One region of the Mesorhizobium sp. B264B1B genome, then DNA from elsewhere that is predicted to be linked to it. Evidence: riboswitches for the same ligand, from Rfam matches in the RefSeq annotation. Region 1 holds a riboswitch; each other region holds the start of a gene.

The links. A riboswitch is a leader RNA that binds a small molecule or an ion and turns the genes downstream of it on or off. The one in region 1 is predicted to bind cobalamin.
Region 2: another riboswitch for cobalamin. It lies ahead of LB547_RS01020 (DUF1636 family protein); the one in region 1 lies ahead of LB547_RS32110 (aromatic ring-hydroxylating oxygenase subunit alpha).
Region 3: another riboswitch for cobalamin. It lies ahead of bluB (5,6-dimethylbenzimidazole synthase); the one in region 1 lies ahead of LB547_RS32110 (aromatic ring-hydroxylating oxygenase subunit alpha).
Region 4: another riboswitch for cobalamin. It lies ahead of LB547_RS06495 (ABC transporter ATP-binding protein); the one in region 1 lies ahead of LB547_RS32110 (aromatic ring-hydroxylating oxygenase subunit alpha).

Annotation. Positions count from the first base shown of each region.
Region 1 is NZ_JAIUIS010000032.1:9-4,202, forward strand. It holds gene LB547_RS32090 (DUF680 domain-containing protein) at 95-331, opposite strand; gene LB547_RS32095 (DUF680 domain-containing protein) at 403-609, opposite strand; gene LB547_RS32100 (DUF680 domain-containing protein) at 679-885, opposite strand; gene LB547_RS32105 (DUF680 domain-containing protein) at 955-1,152, opposite strand; cobalamin riboswitch at 1,632-1,834, shown strand; gene LB547_RS32110 (aromatic ring-hydroxylating oxygenase subunit alpha) at 1,965-3,212, shown strand; gene LB547_RS32115 (hybrid-cluster NAD(P)-dependent oxidoreductase) at 3,232-4,194, shown strand, end outside.
Region 2 is NZ_JAIUIS010000001.1:218,800-223,279, reverse strand. It holds gene LB547_RS01035 (NuoB/complex I 20 kDa subunit family protein) at 1-358, opposite strand, end outside; gene LB547_RS01030 (NADH-quinone oxidoreductase subunit A) at 349-714, opposite strand; gene LB547_RS01025 (winged helix-turn-helix domain-containing protein) at 1,048-2,247, shown strand; cobalamin riboswitch at 2,277-2,481, shown strand; gene LB547_RS01020 (DUF1636 family protein) at 2,519-2,965, shown strand; gene cobW (cobalamin biosynthesis protein CobW) at 2,968-4,020, shown strand; gene LB547_RS01010 (cobaltochelatase subunit CobN) at 4,037-4,480, shown strand, end outside.
Region 3 is NZ_JAIUIS010000005.1:173,793-178,272, reverse strand. It holds gene LB547_RS12415 (DUF2277 domain-containing protein) at 1-78, opposite strand, end outside; gene LB547_RS12410 (exodeoxyribonuclease VII small subunit) at 177-428, opposite strand; gene LB547_RS12405 (histone deacetylase family protein) at 432-1,358, opposite strand; cobalamin riboswitch at 1,480-1,660, shown strand; gene bluB (5,6-dimethylbenzimidazole synthase) at 1,709-2,461, shown strand; gene LB547_RS12395 (TetR/AcrR family transcriptional regulator) at 2,507-3,112, opposite strand; gene LB547_RS12390 (MFS transporter) at 3,233-4,456, shown strand.
Region 4 is NZ_JAIUIS010000002.1:547,862-552,341, reverse strand. It holds gene LB547_RS06505 (Gfo/Idh/MocA family protein) at 1-628, opposite strand, end outside; gene LB547_RS06500 (LacI family DNA-binding transcriptional regulator) at 810-1,835, shown strand; cobalamin riboswitch at 1,898-2,107, shown strand; gene LB547_RS06495 (ABC transporter ATP-binding protein) at 2,364-3,152, shown strand; gene LB547_RS06490 (ABC transporter substrate-binding protein) at 3,192-4,139, shown strand; gene LB547_RS06485 (FecCD family ABC transporter permease) at 4,148-4,480, shown strand, end outside.

The DNA of each region.
Region 1 (4,194 bases):
CCCCCCCCCCCCCCCCCCCCCCCCCCCCCCCCCCCCCCCCCCCCCCCCCCCCCCCCCCCCCCCCCCCGCTCCTGTTTGGTGTCAGCTTCGGCTGTTAGTGGCCGAAGAGATTCCGGTCACTGCCCTGAGGGGCGGACTTGTGTACATCGCCCGACGAATTGAGCAGCTTGTAGACGGGCGAGCCGCTGTCGCGGATCGAAGCCGTGTGCGCATTGTCGACCGAGGTGACGGCAGGCTGGTTGGCGCCATTGGAGCCATAGTTGTCGCTGCTGGCGAAAGCGCTGCCCGAAACGGCCAGGACGGCGGTGGCAGCAAGGATGATCTTTTTCATTTCAAGTCTCCTGAATTCTCAAATTCCACCGCAGAGGCGGGCTTGCCCGCCATCTGCTGCAGGATCGGCTGTTAGTTGTTGCCGAAGAGGTTATGGTCGGCACCCTGAACAGGTGCCTGGGCAGCCGGAGCCGACGTCTTGGTCGAAGCGGTGTATGAGCTGTCGGTCGAAGTGGCCGCGGGCTGGTTGGCGCCATTGGAGCCATAGTTGTCGCTGCCGGCGAAAGCGCTGCCCGAAACCGCCAGAACGGCGGCGGTAGCAAGGATGATCTTCTTCATTTCAAGTCTCCTGAATTTTCGAATTTCACCAGGACGGCGGAAGGCCCGCCGTCAACTGGAGATCGGCTGTTAGTTGTTGCCGAAGAGGTTGCGATCAGCACCCTGCACAGGCGCCTGGGCAGACGGCGCCGACTTCTGGACCGAAGCCGTGTGCGCGTTGTCAACCGAGGTGACGGCAGGCTGGTTGGCGCCATTGGAGCCATAGTTGTCGCTGCTGGCGAAAGCACTGCCCGAAACGGCCAGGACGGCGGCGGCAGCAAGAACGATCTTCTTCATTTCAAGTCTCCTGAATTCTCAAATTTCGCCAGGACGGCGGAAGGCCCGCCGTCAACTGGAGATCGGCTGTTAGTTGTTGCCGAAGAGGTTGCGATCGGCACCCTGGACAGGCGTCTGGGCAGCCGGTTCCGACTTCTTGGTCGAAGCAGTGTACGAGCTGTCGACGGCGGTGGCCGCAGGGGCATTCGAACCATAATGGTCGCTACCAGCGAAGGCGCTGCCGGAAACAGCCAGAAGGGCGGCGGCAGTGAGAATGATCTTTTTCATTTTTTGATACTCCAGTATTTTTCCGTCCGTCTAGCGGCGTGTCTTGGGAGGAAATCGCGTCGTTCGGACAGCCCCGATGTGGGAAAGCCATACCGCCATTTCCAATCACGAAGTTTTTCCGTGTGGACCAAGTTTCCACCACTTGAAATTGTGCCAGGGCCTTCTACATTCGTTTTTTCCATTTGTTATCAAATAGTTATTCTAACAGACGGCGCGATCACCAACTGTGTCGAAGGCCCAGTGTTCACACCGTCCTGCACGCATCGTCAACAGAAACGAACCGTTCGGTTCGATTTTAGAGGGCGCTAATAGTCACTTTTCGAAACCGTTAACCTTTTTTGCCTCCGCCACGAGACGGAATCCGAGGCGGCGACCTGAGGCTTTCTGCCCCTGCAACGGCGGCCGCACCGTTTTCAGTGCGTGTCGCGCGGCATGGATGCGATGTCGTTTTCATGCCGACGACAAGCCGGCGATCATGGTTAGATCCTGCCATCTCAGGTGCCGCCGCGTGACGACGAGGCGGAGAATTGGGAAGCCGGTCAGAATCCGGCGCTGCCCCCGCAACGGTGGTGGAGTTCAGGTCGCAACGGGAGACCACTGGGCAAAGGCCTGGGAAGGTGTCGCGACAGTCCGCAAGGACAGCTCCAGAGCCCGGAAACCAGCCTGAGATGTTGGACTCGACTGATCGCGGCGGGCGGTCAAGAGGCGGATGGTGCATGTCCGGCGCAAGCCGGCGCGCGGCTTGATCCTTCCTCTCTCCCTTCCGTTCAGTCCTTCAATGTGAGGACAGGACTTCAATGCGAGGACAGGACATGGATGCGCGCAACGACATGCTGAAACGGCTGCAAGGCCGCAGGGACGGCTTCTCACTCGAGCAGCCCTTCTATACCGACGCCGACTACTTCAAGCTCGACATGGAGCTGATCTGGTACCGCGACTGGCTGTTCATCGGCCATGATTGCGAACTGCCCCGGCCCGGCAGCTTCATCACCGTGCAGATCGGCGACTATCCTGTGGTGCTGGTGCGCGACCAGAAGGGCAACATCAACGCCTTCCACAATTCTTGCCGCCATCGCGGCAGCCGCGTCTGCAACACAGACAAGGGCACGGCGGCGAAGCTCGTCTGCCCCTACCATCAGTGGACCTATGAACTGGACGGCAGGCTGCTGTTCGCCAGGCAGATGGCCGAGGGTTTCGACAAGAGCCAGTTCGGCCTGAAGCCGGTCGCCTGCGAAAGCGTCGGCGGCTACATCTTCATTTGCCTCGCCGACGAGCCGGCGGATTTCGCGCCGATGCGGACGATGATCGAACCCTATTTGCTGCCGCATCGGCTGCGCGAAGCAAAGGTCGCCTTCGAGAGCACCATCGTCGAGAAGGGCAATTGGAAGCTGGTCTGGGAAAACAACCGCGAATGCTATCATTGCGCCGGCAACCATCCGGAGCTCTGCAAGACCTTCCCGGAGGCGCCGACCGTGACTGGCGTGCAAGACGCCGACAGCGACCCGGAGATGCTGTCGCACTGGGCCAAGTGCGAGGCGGCCGGCCTGCCGAGCAGGTTCCGCATCGACCCGGCCGGACAGTACCGTGCCACCCGCGCGCCGCTGCTGCGCGATGCCGTCAGTTATACGATGACGGGAAAACGCGCGGTCAAGAAGAACCTGTCCGACGGCGTTGCCACCGACCGCATCGGCTCCTTGCTGCTCTATCACTATCCGACGACCTGGAACCACATCCTTGGCGACCACGCCGTCACGTTCCGCGTGCTGCCGATCAGCGCCACCGAGACCGCGGTGACGACCAAATGGCTGGTTCACAGGGACGCGGTCGAGGGCGTCGACTACGACCTTGCCGAACTCACCCATGTCTGGACCGAGACCAACGGCCAGGATCGTCGCATCGTCGAGGAAAACGCCTTCGGCATCCTGTCGCCGGCCTATGAACCCGGCCCCTATTCCGAACTGCACGAAGGCGGCGTCATCCAGTTCGTCGACTGGTACGCGCGTTTCATCGGTCCGCGCCTCGCCGAAGACGGCCGGCCGGCCCTGCGCAGCGTTGCTTGAGAGGTAAGGGATGAATGCGATGACGGATCTCGGCCTCTATCGCCATCTCGATCAGATGGCGCCCTGGAACGACAGGCTCCAGGTGCTGGAAGTGATCGGCGTGAGCGACGAGGCGCCTGATGTAAAGACCTTCACCTTCCGCTCCGACAACCAGACCTGGTTCCGCTACAAGCCGGGCCAGTTCGTGACGCTGGAACTGCCGACAGCGGATGGGTTGCTGATGCGCACCTACACGCTGTCGTCTTCGCCTTCACGGCCATTCTCGATCGCGGTGACGGTGAAGGCGCAGGCCGGCAGCACCGGCACACGCTGGATGTTCGACCATTTGAGGCCTGGTTCGCACGTCAAGGCGTATGGGCCGGCCGGAGACTTTTCGCTGCACAGCCACCCGGCGGCCAAATATCTGTTCATCTCGGCCGGCTCCGGCGTGACGCCGATGATGTCGATGCTGCGCTGGCTGAATGACTGCGCGCCATGGACCGATGTCGGCTTCGTCAACTGCGCCCGCCGCCCCGAAGAGATCATCTTCCGCAAGGAGCTGGAATTGCTCGGCAGCCGCATGCCCGGCCTGTCGCTCGGTTTCATGATCGAGGAGCGGTCGAGCCGGGAAGGCTGGTTCGGCCATATGGGCCGCATCGACGCCATCCGGCTGCCGCTTTTGGCGCCCGATTTCCGAGAGCGCGAAATCTTCTGCTGCGGCCCCGACCCCTTCATGCGTGCCGTGCGCGGCATGCTCGAAGCCGCCGGCTTCGACATGGCGAGATACCATCAGGAGAGCTTTGCAGCGCCGCTGGTGGAGGAAATCCCGGCGCCGTTCGCCTCGCCGACTGGAGACGGCGCAGCCATTCCTGTCGAAGCCGCGACGCCGATCCGGTTCTCGATTTCGGACGTCGATGCCGCATGCGTCGCCGGCCAGACGGTGCTGCAGACGGCGCGCGCCTCGGGAGTCAGAATCCCCGCCGCGTGCGAATTCGGCCTGTGC
Region 2 (4,480 bases), on a different contig from region 1:
TGCGCAGCGCCGGGGCCATCTTGTTGGTCAGCGTGCCGGCAACGATCATGATGTCGGACTGGCGCGGAGACGCGCGAGGAGCAACACCGAACCGCTCCGAATCGTAGCGCGGCATCGAGGTGTGGATCATCTCGACGGCGCAGCAGGCGAGGCCGAAGGTCATGAACATCAGCGAGCCGCTGCGCGCCCAGGTGATCAGCGCCTCGGTCGAGGTGACGAGAAAGCCCTTGTCGGCGAGTTCGTTGTTGATTTCGAGGAAGAACGGATCATCGGACCCAACCGGCCTGCCGGTATTGGGATCGATCAGACCCTTGGGCTTCGGCGCGACGAGCGTGCCGGAACTGTCGCTCAATCCCATTCGAGCGCTCCTTTTTTCCATTCATAGGCAAAGCCGATGGTCAGCACCGCCAAAAACACCATCATCGACCAGAAACCGAGCATGCCGATTTTCGAGAACGACACCGCCCACGGAAACAGGAAGGCCACTTCCAGGTCGAAGATGATGAACAGGATCGACACCAGGTAGAAGCGGATGTCGAACTTCATACGGGCGTCATCGAACGAGTTGAACCCGCATTCGTAGGCGGAAAGCTTTTCCGGGTCGGGATTGCGATAGGCCACCAGGAACGGCGCCACGATAAGCGCGACGCCGACAGCCGCCGCCACTGCGATAAACAGGACGATGGGCAGGTACGAACTGAGAAGTGCGTTCATGCTGCGGCTTTCCGTTGGCGCCAATCCATTTTGATTACAGCACCAGACCCTATTGCGGAAGCGTGACAGTTTAACCGCTGAACCGTTTTAAGGGGCCTTTGCTGCAACGCGGCGAGGGTTAGCGCAGCGCTTCCGGCGAAGCAAGTCAAACCTTGTTCAAAACACTGGCCTGGACGGCAGAAGGGAAGAAACTGGTCCGATCCGCTCCTGTTTGATTTCCTTCGCTTTTTACTCCACTTTTCTCTCCTGACAGAGTTGCCGCCAAAACCCTGCTAGCATGGCCGGAATCAACCGTCCGAACGACGCTCAACAAGCCATCAGAGTCGCATCCGAATGAAGGAAAAGATCTCGCTTGCCACGGCCCGGCGCATCGCGCTCGCCGCCCAAGGGTTCACTGATCCCCGCCCCGCCGGCACGCCCGACCGACGCCACTTCGCCCGCGTGCTCTCGCGCACCGGCCTGCTGCAGATCGATTCCGTCAGCGCGGTGGTGCGCGCTCACTACATGCCGCTCTACTCGCGCCTTGGCCCCTACCCGTTCGCCTTGCTCGACAACGCCGCCGTCACGCGCAAGCGCACGGTTTTCGAATACTGGGCGCACGAGGCTTCCTTCCTGCCGGTCGAGACCTATCCCCTGATGCGTTGGCGCATGCAGCGCGCGGAGCGTGGCGATGAAATGTATCTGGGTCTCGCCAAATGGGGCCGCGAGCACGCCGCCTATATCGAAGAGATCTACCGCGAGGTCGCGGAGCGCGGCCCGATCGCCGCCTCCGCGCTCGAAGGCCAGAAAGGGTCCGGCGGCTGGTGGGGCTGGAGCCACGCCAAGCATGCCTTCGAATGGCTGTTCTGGGCAGGACGCATCACCACCGCGCACCGCCGTGGCTTCGAACGCTTCTATGATTTGCCCGAGCGCGTACTGCCGCGGGCGATCCTCGATCTGCCGGTGCCGTCTGCCGAGGACGCGCATCGGGAATTGCTGCGGATATCCGCCCGCGCTCATGGCGTCGCGACAGCAAGCGACCTGCGCGACTATTTCCGCCTGTCGCCGGCCGACATGAAGGGCCGGCTGGAGGAGCTGGTTGAAACAGGCGAGCTGGTGCCGGTGCGTGTCGAGGGCTGGAACAAACCGGCTTACCTCCATAAGGAGGCCCGTATTCCACGAAAAATCGAGGCCCGCGCCTTGCTGGCGCCGTTCGATCCGGTCGTTTTCGAGCGCTCGCGCACGGAGCGGCTGTTCGATTTCCACTACCGCATAGAAATCTACACCCCTGCCGAAAAACGGCAATACGGCTATTACGTCCTGCCGTTCCTGCTCGGCGACAGGATCGTGGCGCGCGTCGACCTCAAGGCCGACCGGCCGGCCAGCGTGCTACGCGTCCACGCGGCCTATGCCGAGCCCGGCGCGCCGCCTGAAACCGCCGCGCAACTCTTCCAGGAATTGACGCAGATGCAGGGCTGGCTCGGCCTCGAACGGATCGAGGTTACGCCCGCCGGCGACCTTGGGCAGCCGCTCGCCGACATTGCCGTGTCGTAGACGCGCGTTGACACCGCCGCCTGCAAGAGCCTAAATCCATTCCAGACGGTCTCCTCTCGGCAAAGGGAGGAGCCAAGAGGGAATGCGGTGCGAAATCTCGATTTCAAATCCGCGGCTGTCCCCGCAACTGTAAGCGACGAGCCAAGGCCGAAAACCACTGGGACGGTCCCGGGAAGGCGGCACGAAGGCGATGACCCGCGAGCCAGGAGACCTGCCGTCTGAGACATAAGAATCCGATCGCCCGGCGGGTTTTCCGGGCAAGGAGCCCGATTTGGAACGCGACAGCAGTTTCCCGGCTGAAACAGCGGACATTTTGTCTGGCGATAGCGACTTGTCTGGCGATAGCGACGCCTTGGCCGGCGTCACTGTCATCATCTGCGCTTCCTGCCGCGACGAGACCGGTTCCGATGCCCATCCCCGCGCCGGCGAAGTTTTGGCTCAAGATACGCGCCAAGCCGCAACGGCCGACAATGTCCGTGTCCGCACCGTCGAATGCCTCGGCAACTGCAAGCGCCGTCTCAGTGCCGCGATTCTTCGCGACGGCTGCTGGAGTTATGTCTTCGGCGACCTGAACATCGCCAGCGGCGCCGATCTCGTCACCGGCGCGAAACTCTTCGCCGCTTCGACCAACGGCCTCATTCCGTGGCGTGGTCGCCCGGATTCCCTCAAGCGCGGCCTCGTCGCCCGCATTCCTCCCCTCGACATGCTGAAGGACTGATCATGACCGCCGCAGTTTCCGCCGCCACTCTCTCCCGCGTCCCCTGTACCGTGGTCACCGGCTTCCTGGGTGCCGGCAAGACCACGCTGGTCCGCCATCTCCTGGAGAACGCGGGCGGCAAGCGGATCGCCATCATCGTCAACGAATTCGGCGACATCGGAATCGACGGCGAGATCCTCAAGGGCTGCGGCATCGACACCTGCCCGGAGGAAAACATCGTCGAACTGGCCAATGGCTGCATCTGCTGCACCGTCGCCGACGATTTCGTCCCGGCGCTCGACCAGATCCTGTCGCTGACGCCGAAAGTCGACCACATCCTGATCGAGACCTCAGGTTTGGCTCTGCCCAAGCCGCTGGTCCAGGCCTTCCAGTGGCCGACGGTGAAGAGCCGGGTGACAGTCGACGGCGTGATCGCCGTGGTCGACGGTCCGGCACTCGCCGAGGGGCGCGTCGCCAACGACATGGACGCCCTGCAGGCGCAACGCGCGCAGGACCAGACACTGGACCATGACGACCCCGTCGAGGAGGTGTTCGAGGACCAGATCGCCTGCGCCGACCTCATCATCCTGTCGAAGAGCGACCTGATGGATGCCGCAGGTTCGGCTCGCGCCAACGCCATCATTGGCGAACACTCCGCCCGCGCCGTGAAGGTCGTGCCGACGGCTCATGGCAAGGTCGATCCGTCTGTGCTGCTCGGGCTAGGCCTCGCCGTCGAGGACGACATCGAGAACCGCAAGTCCCATCATGACGGCGCCTTCGACCACGAGCACGACGACTTCGATACGTTCATCGTCGACATCCCCTCGATCGCCAACCCGGACGACCTGGCAAAGCGCGTCGCCACCGCCGCCGAACAGGAGAACGTGCTGCGGGTGAAAGGCTTCGTCGAGGTCGGCGGCAAGCCGATGCGGCTGTTGCTGCAGGCGGTCGGTCCGCGCGTCAATCATTATTATGACCGCGCCTGGACGGCTGACGACGACCGCCGCTCGCGCCTGGTCGTCATCGGCCTCAAGGGGCTGAACCGCCCGGCGATCGAGCATATCCTCGCCGGCTGAGGCAACACCGACCGCGATGCACATCCTCACCACCACATCCGCCTCGCTCGACGATCTCGCCGAGCCGGTCGATCTGCGGCAGACGCCGGCGGAAATGGTGGCGCTGTCCTTCACGGACAGCGACCTGGCCGGACTGGCAGCGGCCTGGAAAGGCGACGCCGATCGGCTGCCCACGATGCGGCTGGCCGCGCTGCGCGACCTGCGCCACCCCATGTCCGTCGACCTCTGGATCGACAGCGTCGCCCGTCACGCCAAAGTCATTCTGGTGCGTATTCTCGGCGGTTACGAGTGGTGGCGCTACGGCTGCGACCAGTTGGCCGTGGTTGCCCGTGAGCGCGGCATAAAGCTGGCACTGCTTCCCGGTGAAAGCCACGACGAGGATATCAGGCTGATCGAAGCCTCGACGCTGCCGCGCGAGGAACTGGACGGGCTGCTCAATTATTTCCGCCAGGGCGGCCCG
Region 3 (4,480 bases), on a different contig from region 1:
TTGAAGGGCTGCATCGCGCACCTCGTCGTTGGTCGCCGGCGGATCAAAATTGAACAGGGTCTTGATGTTTCTGCACATCGCTTCCGTATCTCCTCTTGTCCTGGAGCCGTTTCAATCGGGACGCGTTCTATCCTCAATCATGATCATGTCAAAAACCAGAGAGACGGCTGCGTGCCTCAATCCGCGTCCAGCGGCTCCGTCCCGACCGGCTTGCCGTCGCGGGACAGCCTGATCTTCTCCACCTTGTCCTCGGCCGCCTTCAGCAGCCGGTCGCAATGCACCTTCAGCGCCTCGCCGCGCTCGTAGATCCTGATCGACTGGTCGAGCGGCACATCGCCACGCTCCAGATCATCGACGATCTTCTCCAGCGCGTCGAGAGCCTGTTCGAAGCTCATCGCCTTGACGTCTTCGTTGGTTTCACCAGCCATCATTCATCCTTTCATCAGTCGCCCGACATGGGCGGCGACCGAAAATGCCAATCCTTGCAGATCGTAGCCGCCCTCGAGCAGGCTGACGAGCCGGTTGCCGCTGTGGCGCGCCGCGCGCTGCATGAGTTGGCCGGTCGCCCAGTCGAAATCATCCTCGGTCAGGTTGATCTCGGCCAGCGGGTCGCGATGATGCGCATCGAAGCCGGCCGAAATAATGATCAGGTCGGGTGCAAAATTGTCGAGCGAGGGCAGCACGCGCGACAGGAAGGCATCGCGGAACGCCTCGCTGCCGGTCTGCGGCGCAAGCGGCGCGTTGACGATGTTGCCGGCGCCGGTTTCGTTCTTTGCTCCGGTGCCGGGGTAGAGCGGCATCTGGTGCGTCGAGCAATAAAGCACGGACGGATCGTCCCAGAAAACATCCTGCGTGCCGTTGCCGTGATGCACGTCCCAGTCGACGATGGCGACACGTTCGATATCGTGTTTGCGCTGTGCATAACGTGCGGCGATGGCCGCCGTGTTGAACAGGCAGAAGCCCATCGCGGTCGCTTTCTCGGCATGATGGCCGGGCGGCCGGGCGGCGACGAAAACGTTGTCTGCCCTGCCGGCAAAGACGTCGTCGACGGCGGCGTTGGCGGCTCCGATCGCGGTGATCGCCGCCTGCCAGCTCTTCGGGCTGGCCGTTGTGTCGGCATCGATGCGGGCGATGCCCGTCTCGGGAATGGCGGCGCGTACCCGCTCGACGAAATCCTCGGGATGCGCGTAGAGAATGGTGGCCTCGTCGCCTTCCGGCGCCTCGAGGCGGTCGAGCGCGGCAAAAGCCTCGTCGTCGAGCACGCGCTCGATGGCGCGCAAGCGGTCCGGCCGCTCCGGATGGCCGGGCGGCGTGATGTGCTCAAGGAAGATCGGATGGGTGTAGAGACGAGTGGCCATGCCCCCTATCTAGTGCCCCGGCGCGGCGATGGCCATGCGTTGCGGCCTGATGGCTGGGGAAAATCGCGCCTGCGTCCATTCGCGTCGCCGCGGGGATTGGCGGCGCAGGGGCTTCGTCGTAAAGTCCCGGCCACTGCCTGGTGCCCGCCGCGAGCGGGAGAATCGGGAACACGGTTTGATACCGTGGCGTGCCCAACGCTGTAAGGGGGACCGCGCCGGTAAATGCCACTGTCGATGACGGGAAGGCGCCGGATGCGGGTTGATCCCGAGCCAGAAGACCGGCCTGGCAGGCATCGTCATCCGCATGGTCAGGCGGACGGCAGTTGATTGCAATCGCAAGGGGACAAGCGATGCCGGACAATATGACCATCCCCGTGGGTGACGGATTCGACCAGATGGCGCGCGATGCGGTCTACCGCGCCATGTTCACGCGGCGCGATGTTCGCAGCCATTTTACATCAGAGGCCGTCGACGACGAGGTCTTGGCGCGGCTGCTGCTTGCCGCCCATCACGCGCCATCGGTCGGCTTCATGCAGCCATGGAATTTCATCGTCATTCGTGGCACCGAACGACGGGAACAGGTGCGCGACCTGTTCCTCGCGGCGCGCGAGCAGGAATTGCCGGCGATCGAGGAAGAGCGGCGGGCGCTCTACCGCAAGCTCAAGCTGGAAGGCATCTGCGAAAGCGCGCTCAATATCTGTATCACCTGCGACCGCCGACGCTCACAGGGTTCGCCGCTGGGACGCTGGCACAATCCCGAGATGGATCTCTACAGCACGGTCTGCGCGGTGCAGAATTTCTGGCTGGCGGCGCGCGCCGAAGGCGTCGGCGTCGGCTGGGTCAGCATTATCGAGGCGCAGGCGTTGAAAGACCTTCTGTCGATTCCCGGGCATGTGACGCCGGTGGCCTATCTCTGTGTCGGCCGTGTCTCGGAGTTCGCGCCGAAACCGGACCTCGAAACACATGGCTGGGGGCGGCGGCTGCCGCTGCCCGAGCTGATCATGAGCGAGACGTTTTGCGGACAGGGCGAAGTTCCGCTCAAATCAACGATCGCACGCCTCAAGGCGGCAACATGCGAAAAGTCTGACAAACCCTTGATTTGATTGCCGATATGGCATGCGCAGCGCGCTGCCGGCGGCCTGCCGTCGTCAGGCGGCTCCGGCATCCTTCCTCAACAATCCTTCGAGCAGTTGCTTGAATGCCGCCACCACGGTCTTCGACGTCGCTTCCGGGTCGTTCGAATTGGCGATCCGCTGCGCCGCCTGGCTGCTCGCCCCGTTGATCAGCCGTGCCGCGGTCTCGGGGTCTACGCCCGGGACAACCACCCCGTCGCCCTGCAGCGTCGTCAGGTGATCGGTCATCGACGCGACGCAGGCATTGGCGTTCGGCCATTGCGCGGGATCCCCCAGCACGGCCGGACCGTCCCGAAACATGATGCGCTGGATTTCCGGCTCCAGCGCCATTTCGATGTAGCTCGTGCATTCGTCGACGAAGCTTTGCCAGCGGGTCGGTGCTTTCGCTGCAACCTCATTCACCCGTGCCGCCATCTCGGCGTCTATCTCGGCGATAACCGCCTGCAAAAGCCCCTTCTTGTCCCCGAAATGATGATAGAGCGCACCGCGCGTCAGCCCGGCCGATGCGGTGAAATCATCCATCGATGCCTCGGCATAACCGATCGTTCCGAACGCATGCCGGGCCGCGGCAATCAATTTGGCGCGCGTTTCGGCGATCATTTCCCTGCGGGGCTTGTGCATCTCTTCTGGCCTTATCCACATACGTCACGTATGCCAATTGACATACGCGACGTATGATCTATTTAGTATTCATACGCATCGTATGTAATTTCCGAATCGCCTTTTGTCGAGGAACGGACCATGCAGAACCCCTATTCCGAGATCTTTCGAGCCCCTGGCGCCAAGGGCTTTGCCGCTGCAGGCTTCATGGCGCGCCTGCCGGTCGCCATGGCGCCGATCGGCATCGTGGCGATGCTGTCGCAGACGCGTGGCGAATACTGGCTGGCGGGTGCCGTCTCGGCGACATTCGCGCTGGCCAACGCTTTCCTGGCGCCGCAGATCTCCAGGCTGGTCGACCGCCTCGGCCAGACATGGATCGTCGTGCCCACCACCATCATCTCCGTGCTGGCATTCCTGCTGCTGATTGCGTCGGCCAATCAGGATTGGCCGGTATGGACAATGTTCGTGTCGGCGCTGCTGGCAGCGGCCATGCCCAGCATGCCGGCAATGGTGCGCGCGCGCTGGACCGAGCTTTTTCGCGGCCGGCCGGAGATGAACACCGCCTTCGCCTTCGAATCGGCGGCCGACGAACTGGTCTATATCGCCGGCGCGTCGCTGTCGGTGGGCCTCAGTGCGGCGCTGTTTCCGGAAGCAGGCATGCTGGCGAGCACGTTGTTTCTCGCTTTGGGCTCGATAGCATTCATCCTGCAGCGATCGACCGAGCCGAAAGTGCGGCCGGTGGACCATGGTTCGACTGGCTCGGCAATCCGCCTGCGGCCGGTACAGATCATCACCTTCGCCCTAATCTTCATCGGCGCGACCTTCGCGACGACGGAAGTGAGCACCGTGGCGATCACCAACGAGTTCGGCCAAGCCGGTGCCGCAAGCCTGGTGATCGGCGTCTATGCGCTGGGATCGTTCGTGTTGGGCATCGTGGTCGGCGCGCTCAACCTCAAGACGCCGCTACAGCGCCAGCTGACCGTCGCGGTCGCCATCATCGCAGTCAGCACGATTTTGCCGCTCACCGCCGACAGCGTGCCGATTTTGGCGCTGACCGTCTTCATCAGCGGCGTGGCGATCTCGCCGACTTTCATCACGGCATTCGGCCTGATCGAACGGCATGTGCCGGAAGCGATGCTGACCGAGGGCATTACCTGGGTGACAACGGGAATCGGCATCGGCATGGCGCTGGGCTCTTTCGCCGCCGGCGCGGTGGTGGATGCGTTCGGCGCCCAGAACGGGTTCTGGGTCTCGGTGGTCGCGGGCGGCATCGCGCTGGTCACGGTGCTGCTCGGCCAGCGCAGTCTTGCCACTCACAAATGCGAGTTGGATGGGTGTGAAGCGGCCGTCGCTGCCGCGGAATGAACCATGACGCGTCCGGTTCAGCGG
Region 4 (4,480 bases), on a different contig from region 1:
ACGATCCCTGCCGGTACCAGGAATTGGCCGGCTCCCATTCCCGGCAATACACTTCGGTCGGCTCGCCATCGACCATGTAGCGGGCGGCGTCGAATGTATGGATCGCCATGTCGAGCAGCAGCACATGGCGCATGCCTTCGCGGAAACCGCCGAAATGCGGCGCAATGAAAAAATCGGCATGGATGCTGGTCGCAGCGCCGATGGCGCCGGAGCCGAGGAAGCGCCGGATGCGCCGGACGTTGGCGACGTAGCGGCGGTTCTGCACCACGGCATGGACGCGTCGCGCGCGCCGCGCATCGTCGATGATGGCGCGCGCATTGTCCGGGCTGTCGGCCAGCGGCTTTTCCGTCAACAGATGACAGCCATGGGCAAAGGCCGAATTCGCCACGGCGCGACGGGCGGCAGGCACGACCACGTCGAACACCGCATCGGGTCTGGTCTGGGAGAGAACGACGTCGAGATCGGTCCCGATCGCGACCCCGGCGAGGTCGTATTCGCGTGCCCGCTGGCGCGCCCTGTCGGCGTCGAGGTCGACGAGACCGACGATCTTGACGGCAGGGGATTGGCTGATGGCCTCGAGCCAGGTTTTGCTCATGGCTCCGCACCCGACCAGGACGACGTGCATCATCCAGCGCTCCTCCGGCCAACCCCTCCTGGCTGGCACCCACGGCAGTCCGTAAATGACTTCCGTAAACGTTTACGATGACACACCCGATGGCATATATTGTCAATCGGATTTGTACCGTCGGCTCTGAAACGCCTTGGCCGCACGACCGGCTGGTGCTAGCCAGAAGCAGGAGGGGGAGGTCTTGGCGTCCAGCATTCACGATCTTGCGCGGCACCTAAACATTTCGATCGGTACAGTCTCGCGCGCGCTTAACGGGCGCGCCGACGTGAACGCCGAGACACGCCAGCGCGTGCTCGAGGCGGCCCGGAAGCTCAATTATTCACCGAACCACTCGGGCAGGAACCTACGCCGCGGCACCACCCATGCCGTGGCTTTCATGCTGCAGCCGCATCCGGGCGACCAGCAGTATGGCGAGCCGTTCTTCATTCCGTTCCTCACCGGACTGCAAGCGACATTGGCCGAGTGCGGGCTGGACCTGATCATCGTCATGGGCGCGCCGGCGGATTATCAACAGGAGCGGCTGCGCCGCGTCGTCGAGACGCGTCGTGCCGATGCCGTCGTACTGGCCTGGACGCGGCGCGAGGACGATCGCATCGACTATCTGAGCAAGGCCGGCTTTCCCTTCGCGACGCTCGGCCGAAGCCGGTCCGGCGACGACAGCTATCCCTCTCTGGATCTGGATTTCGAGAAGGCGGGCGCCGATGCGGTCGACCGGCTGGTTGCGCGTGGCCACCGCCGCATCGCCGCCATCCGGCCGTCGCTTGACCTGAATTTCGGTTATCTGTTTCTGGAGGGTTATTGCAAGGCGCTGCGGCGGCACGGCATCGAAGTCGATCCCGGCCTGATTGTGGACGGTTTTATCAACGAAGCCGGTGGCTACGCGGTGACACCGCAAGTCATGCGGTCGAAGGATCCGCCGACCGCGATTATCTTCAACAACGACTCGATGGCGCTCGGCGGCTGCAAAGCGCTCGCCGAAATGGGGATCAAGCCCGGGCAGGATGTCGCGGTGATCGTCATCGTCGACACGCCGCTCTGCCGTTATTTCTCGCCGGCGCTGACCGGCTTTCGTCCGAGCCTTGACCCGATGGGGCGGCGGCTCGGCGAAATCCTGCTCGCCTCGCTCCCGGCTTTCGCCGGCGCGAAAGGGCCAGAGATCATTCGCGAGGTCTGGCCGCTGGAACTGGTGGCGCGCGATAGTGATTGACCACACGTTTGTATCGTTATAACAGAACATGCATCGACCTTGCCTCGACGCTGCCTGCATCCTAGGCTGCGACTCGTGATGGTCCCCGCGCCGCAAGGCGAGGGGTGAAAAGGGAACATGGTGAGGCCCGTTTTTCGGGTCGAAGCCATGGCTGCCCCCGCAACTGTAAGCGGCGAGCAAAATCCGAGAAGCCACTGGCCGGCAAGGCTGGGAAGGCAGGATGGCGCAACGACCCGCGAGCCAGGAGACCTGCCATCTGCATGGGTTGACCGGACGGGGTGTGCCGGGAGGAGACGCGGGGTTCGGTCTTGTCGACCGGTTCAAGCCAGCTTCCTTCCGTCGCCATTTTTGAAAGTGACGGAAGTTGGACGGCTCCATCGATCGCATTCACTGCATTCCCATGCATCGCATCATCGTGTGCACGCTTTGCCGCGATATCGCCACCGAGGTGAATTCAGGCCAGCGTCCGGCAGGATTGGCAAGCAAGACGCTGGCCCGTATTCCGGCGGGCCCTGCAAGGAATTGCCCATGACCGCGCCGCTTCTCGAGGCCCGCGACCTGGCCGCGGCGGCGGATGGCCTGCATCTGGTGCATCCGGTCAGCCTTTCGGTGGCGGCGGGCGACCGTCTCGCCATCATCGGTCCCAACGGCGCCGGCAAGACGACATTGCTGCGCATGCTGTCGGGCATGCTGCGGCCGAGTTCGGGCGAAGTGAAGCTCACCGGGCGCCTGCTGGACAGGATTTCGACCGCCGAGCGGGCGCTGCACATCGCCGTCGTCGGCCAGACCGATCAACCGGATCCACGGCTGGCGGTGATCGATTATGTCGAGCTCGGCCGGGTTCCGCATACCGGCCGCAGGCACAGGAGCGAGGAACGCGACATTGTCGTCGAGGCGCTGCGCCGGACCGGGCTGTTGCCGCTGCTTGGCCGCACCATCGGCTCGCTGTCGGGCGGCGAGCGCCAGCGCGCCCAGCTTGCCCGCGCCATCGCACAGGAGCCGAAGATCCTGTTCCTCGACGAGCCGACCAACCATCTCGACCCGCGGGCGCGCAGCGAGTTGCTCGAACTGGTTGCAGGCCTCGGCATGACCGTGATCGCGGTGCTGCACGATCTGGCGCTGGTGACGCCTTTCGCCACCAGGGTCGCGGTGATGAGCCATGGCCGGTTGCATGTGCTGGCGCCGCCACGCGAAGCACTCACTCAGCAGCTGATCCGCGAGATCTTCGGTGTCGACGTCTTTAGGTTGCGCCACCCGACGGAGGACCGCGAGCTGACGGTGTTCGAGGTTCCGAACCGTGCCGCGCCATCTTCGTGAGCGCAGATCCAATTCCCGTGCAACGAAGGAGCAACATCCGTGAAACGCCTTGCCGTATCTCTTGCCTTCTCCCTGCTGGCCTCTACGGCCTTCGCCTTTCCGGTGACGGTCGACAGCTGCGGCAAGTCGCTGACCTTCGACGCGCCTCCAAAGCGCGCTGTCATTCACGATCTCAACATGGCCGAGATGGCCTTCGCCCTGAAGCTGCAGCCGTCGATCGTCGGCCTGACCGGCATCACCGGATGGTACAAGGTCGGCCCCGAATTTAAGGCCGAGCAAGGCTCGATCCCGGAACTGGCGCCCAAATATCCGACGCTGGAAAACCTGGTCGCTGTCGAGCCCGACTTCTTCTTCGCCGGTTGGTACTACGGCATGAAGCCGGGCGGCGAGGTGACGCCCGATACGCTGGCGCAACACGGCATCAAGACCCTGGTGCTGACGGAAAGCTGCGTCCATCTCGACAAGAACCGCCCCGCCGCTTCGATGGACCTGCTCTATGGCGATGTCGAGAAGCTGGGCAAGATCTTCGGCAAGGAGGCCGAAGCGGATAAGCTCGTCTCCGGCTGGAAGGCGCAGCTCGCCGAAATCACGGCCAAGGTCGGCGCCCGCAGGGGAACGCGCGTGTTCCTCTATGATTCCGGCGAGGACAAGCCGTTCACATCAGGCAAGTTCGCCATTCCCAACGCCATGATTTCCGCGGCCGGCGGCGACAACATCATGGCCGACATGGACACCAGCTGGGGCAACACGGATTGGGAGACGGTGGCCTCGCGCAATCCGCAATTCCTCATCCTGCTCGACTATCAGGATGGCGGCGGCTACCGGAAGCTGCTCGATTTCCTGAAAGCGCATCCGGCAATGAAGGAGACGGACGCGGTCAGGAACGAACGCTTCGTGGCGCTTCGCTATGCCGAACTGACACCCGGGCCGGCCAATATCGACGCGATCGGCAAGATTGCCAGGGCGATGCATCCGGAAGCGTTTTAACCGGGAACATGACTTTGCGGCACAAGGCATTCGTATTGGCCATGACGGCGGCCGCGTTGGCTATGGCCGCGCTCGCGCTGCTATCGATCGCCTATGGTTCGACGATGATCCCGCTGGGCGACGTCGTTGCAGCACTTGGCCATGCGATCGGATTGAAGGGGCATGACGTGTCCGGCCCGGTCGGCAGGATCGTCGTCGACCTCAGATTGCCGCGCACCATCCTGGCCATCTGTCTCGGCGGCGGCCTGGGCGTGGTCGGCGCGCTGTTGCAGACGGTGACGCGCAACGATCTTGCCGATCCGTTCCTGTTCGGCCTCTCGTCGGGAGCCGCCGCCGGCGCT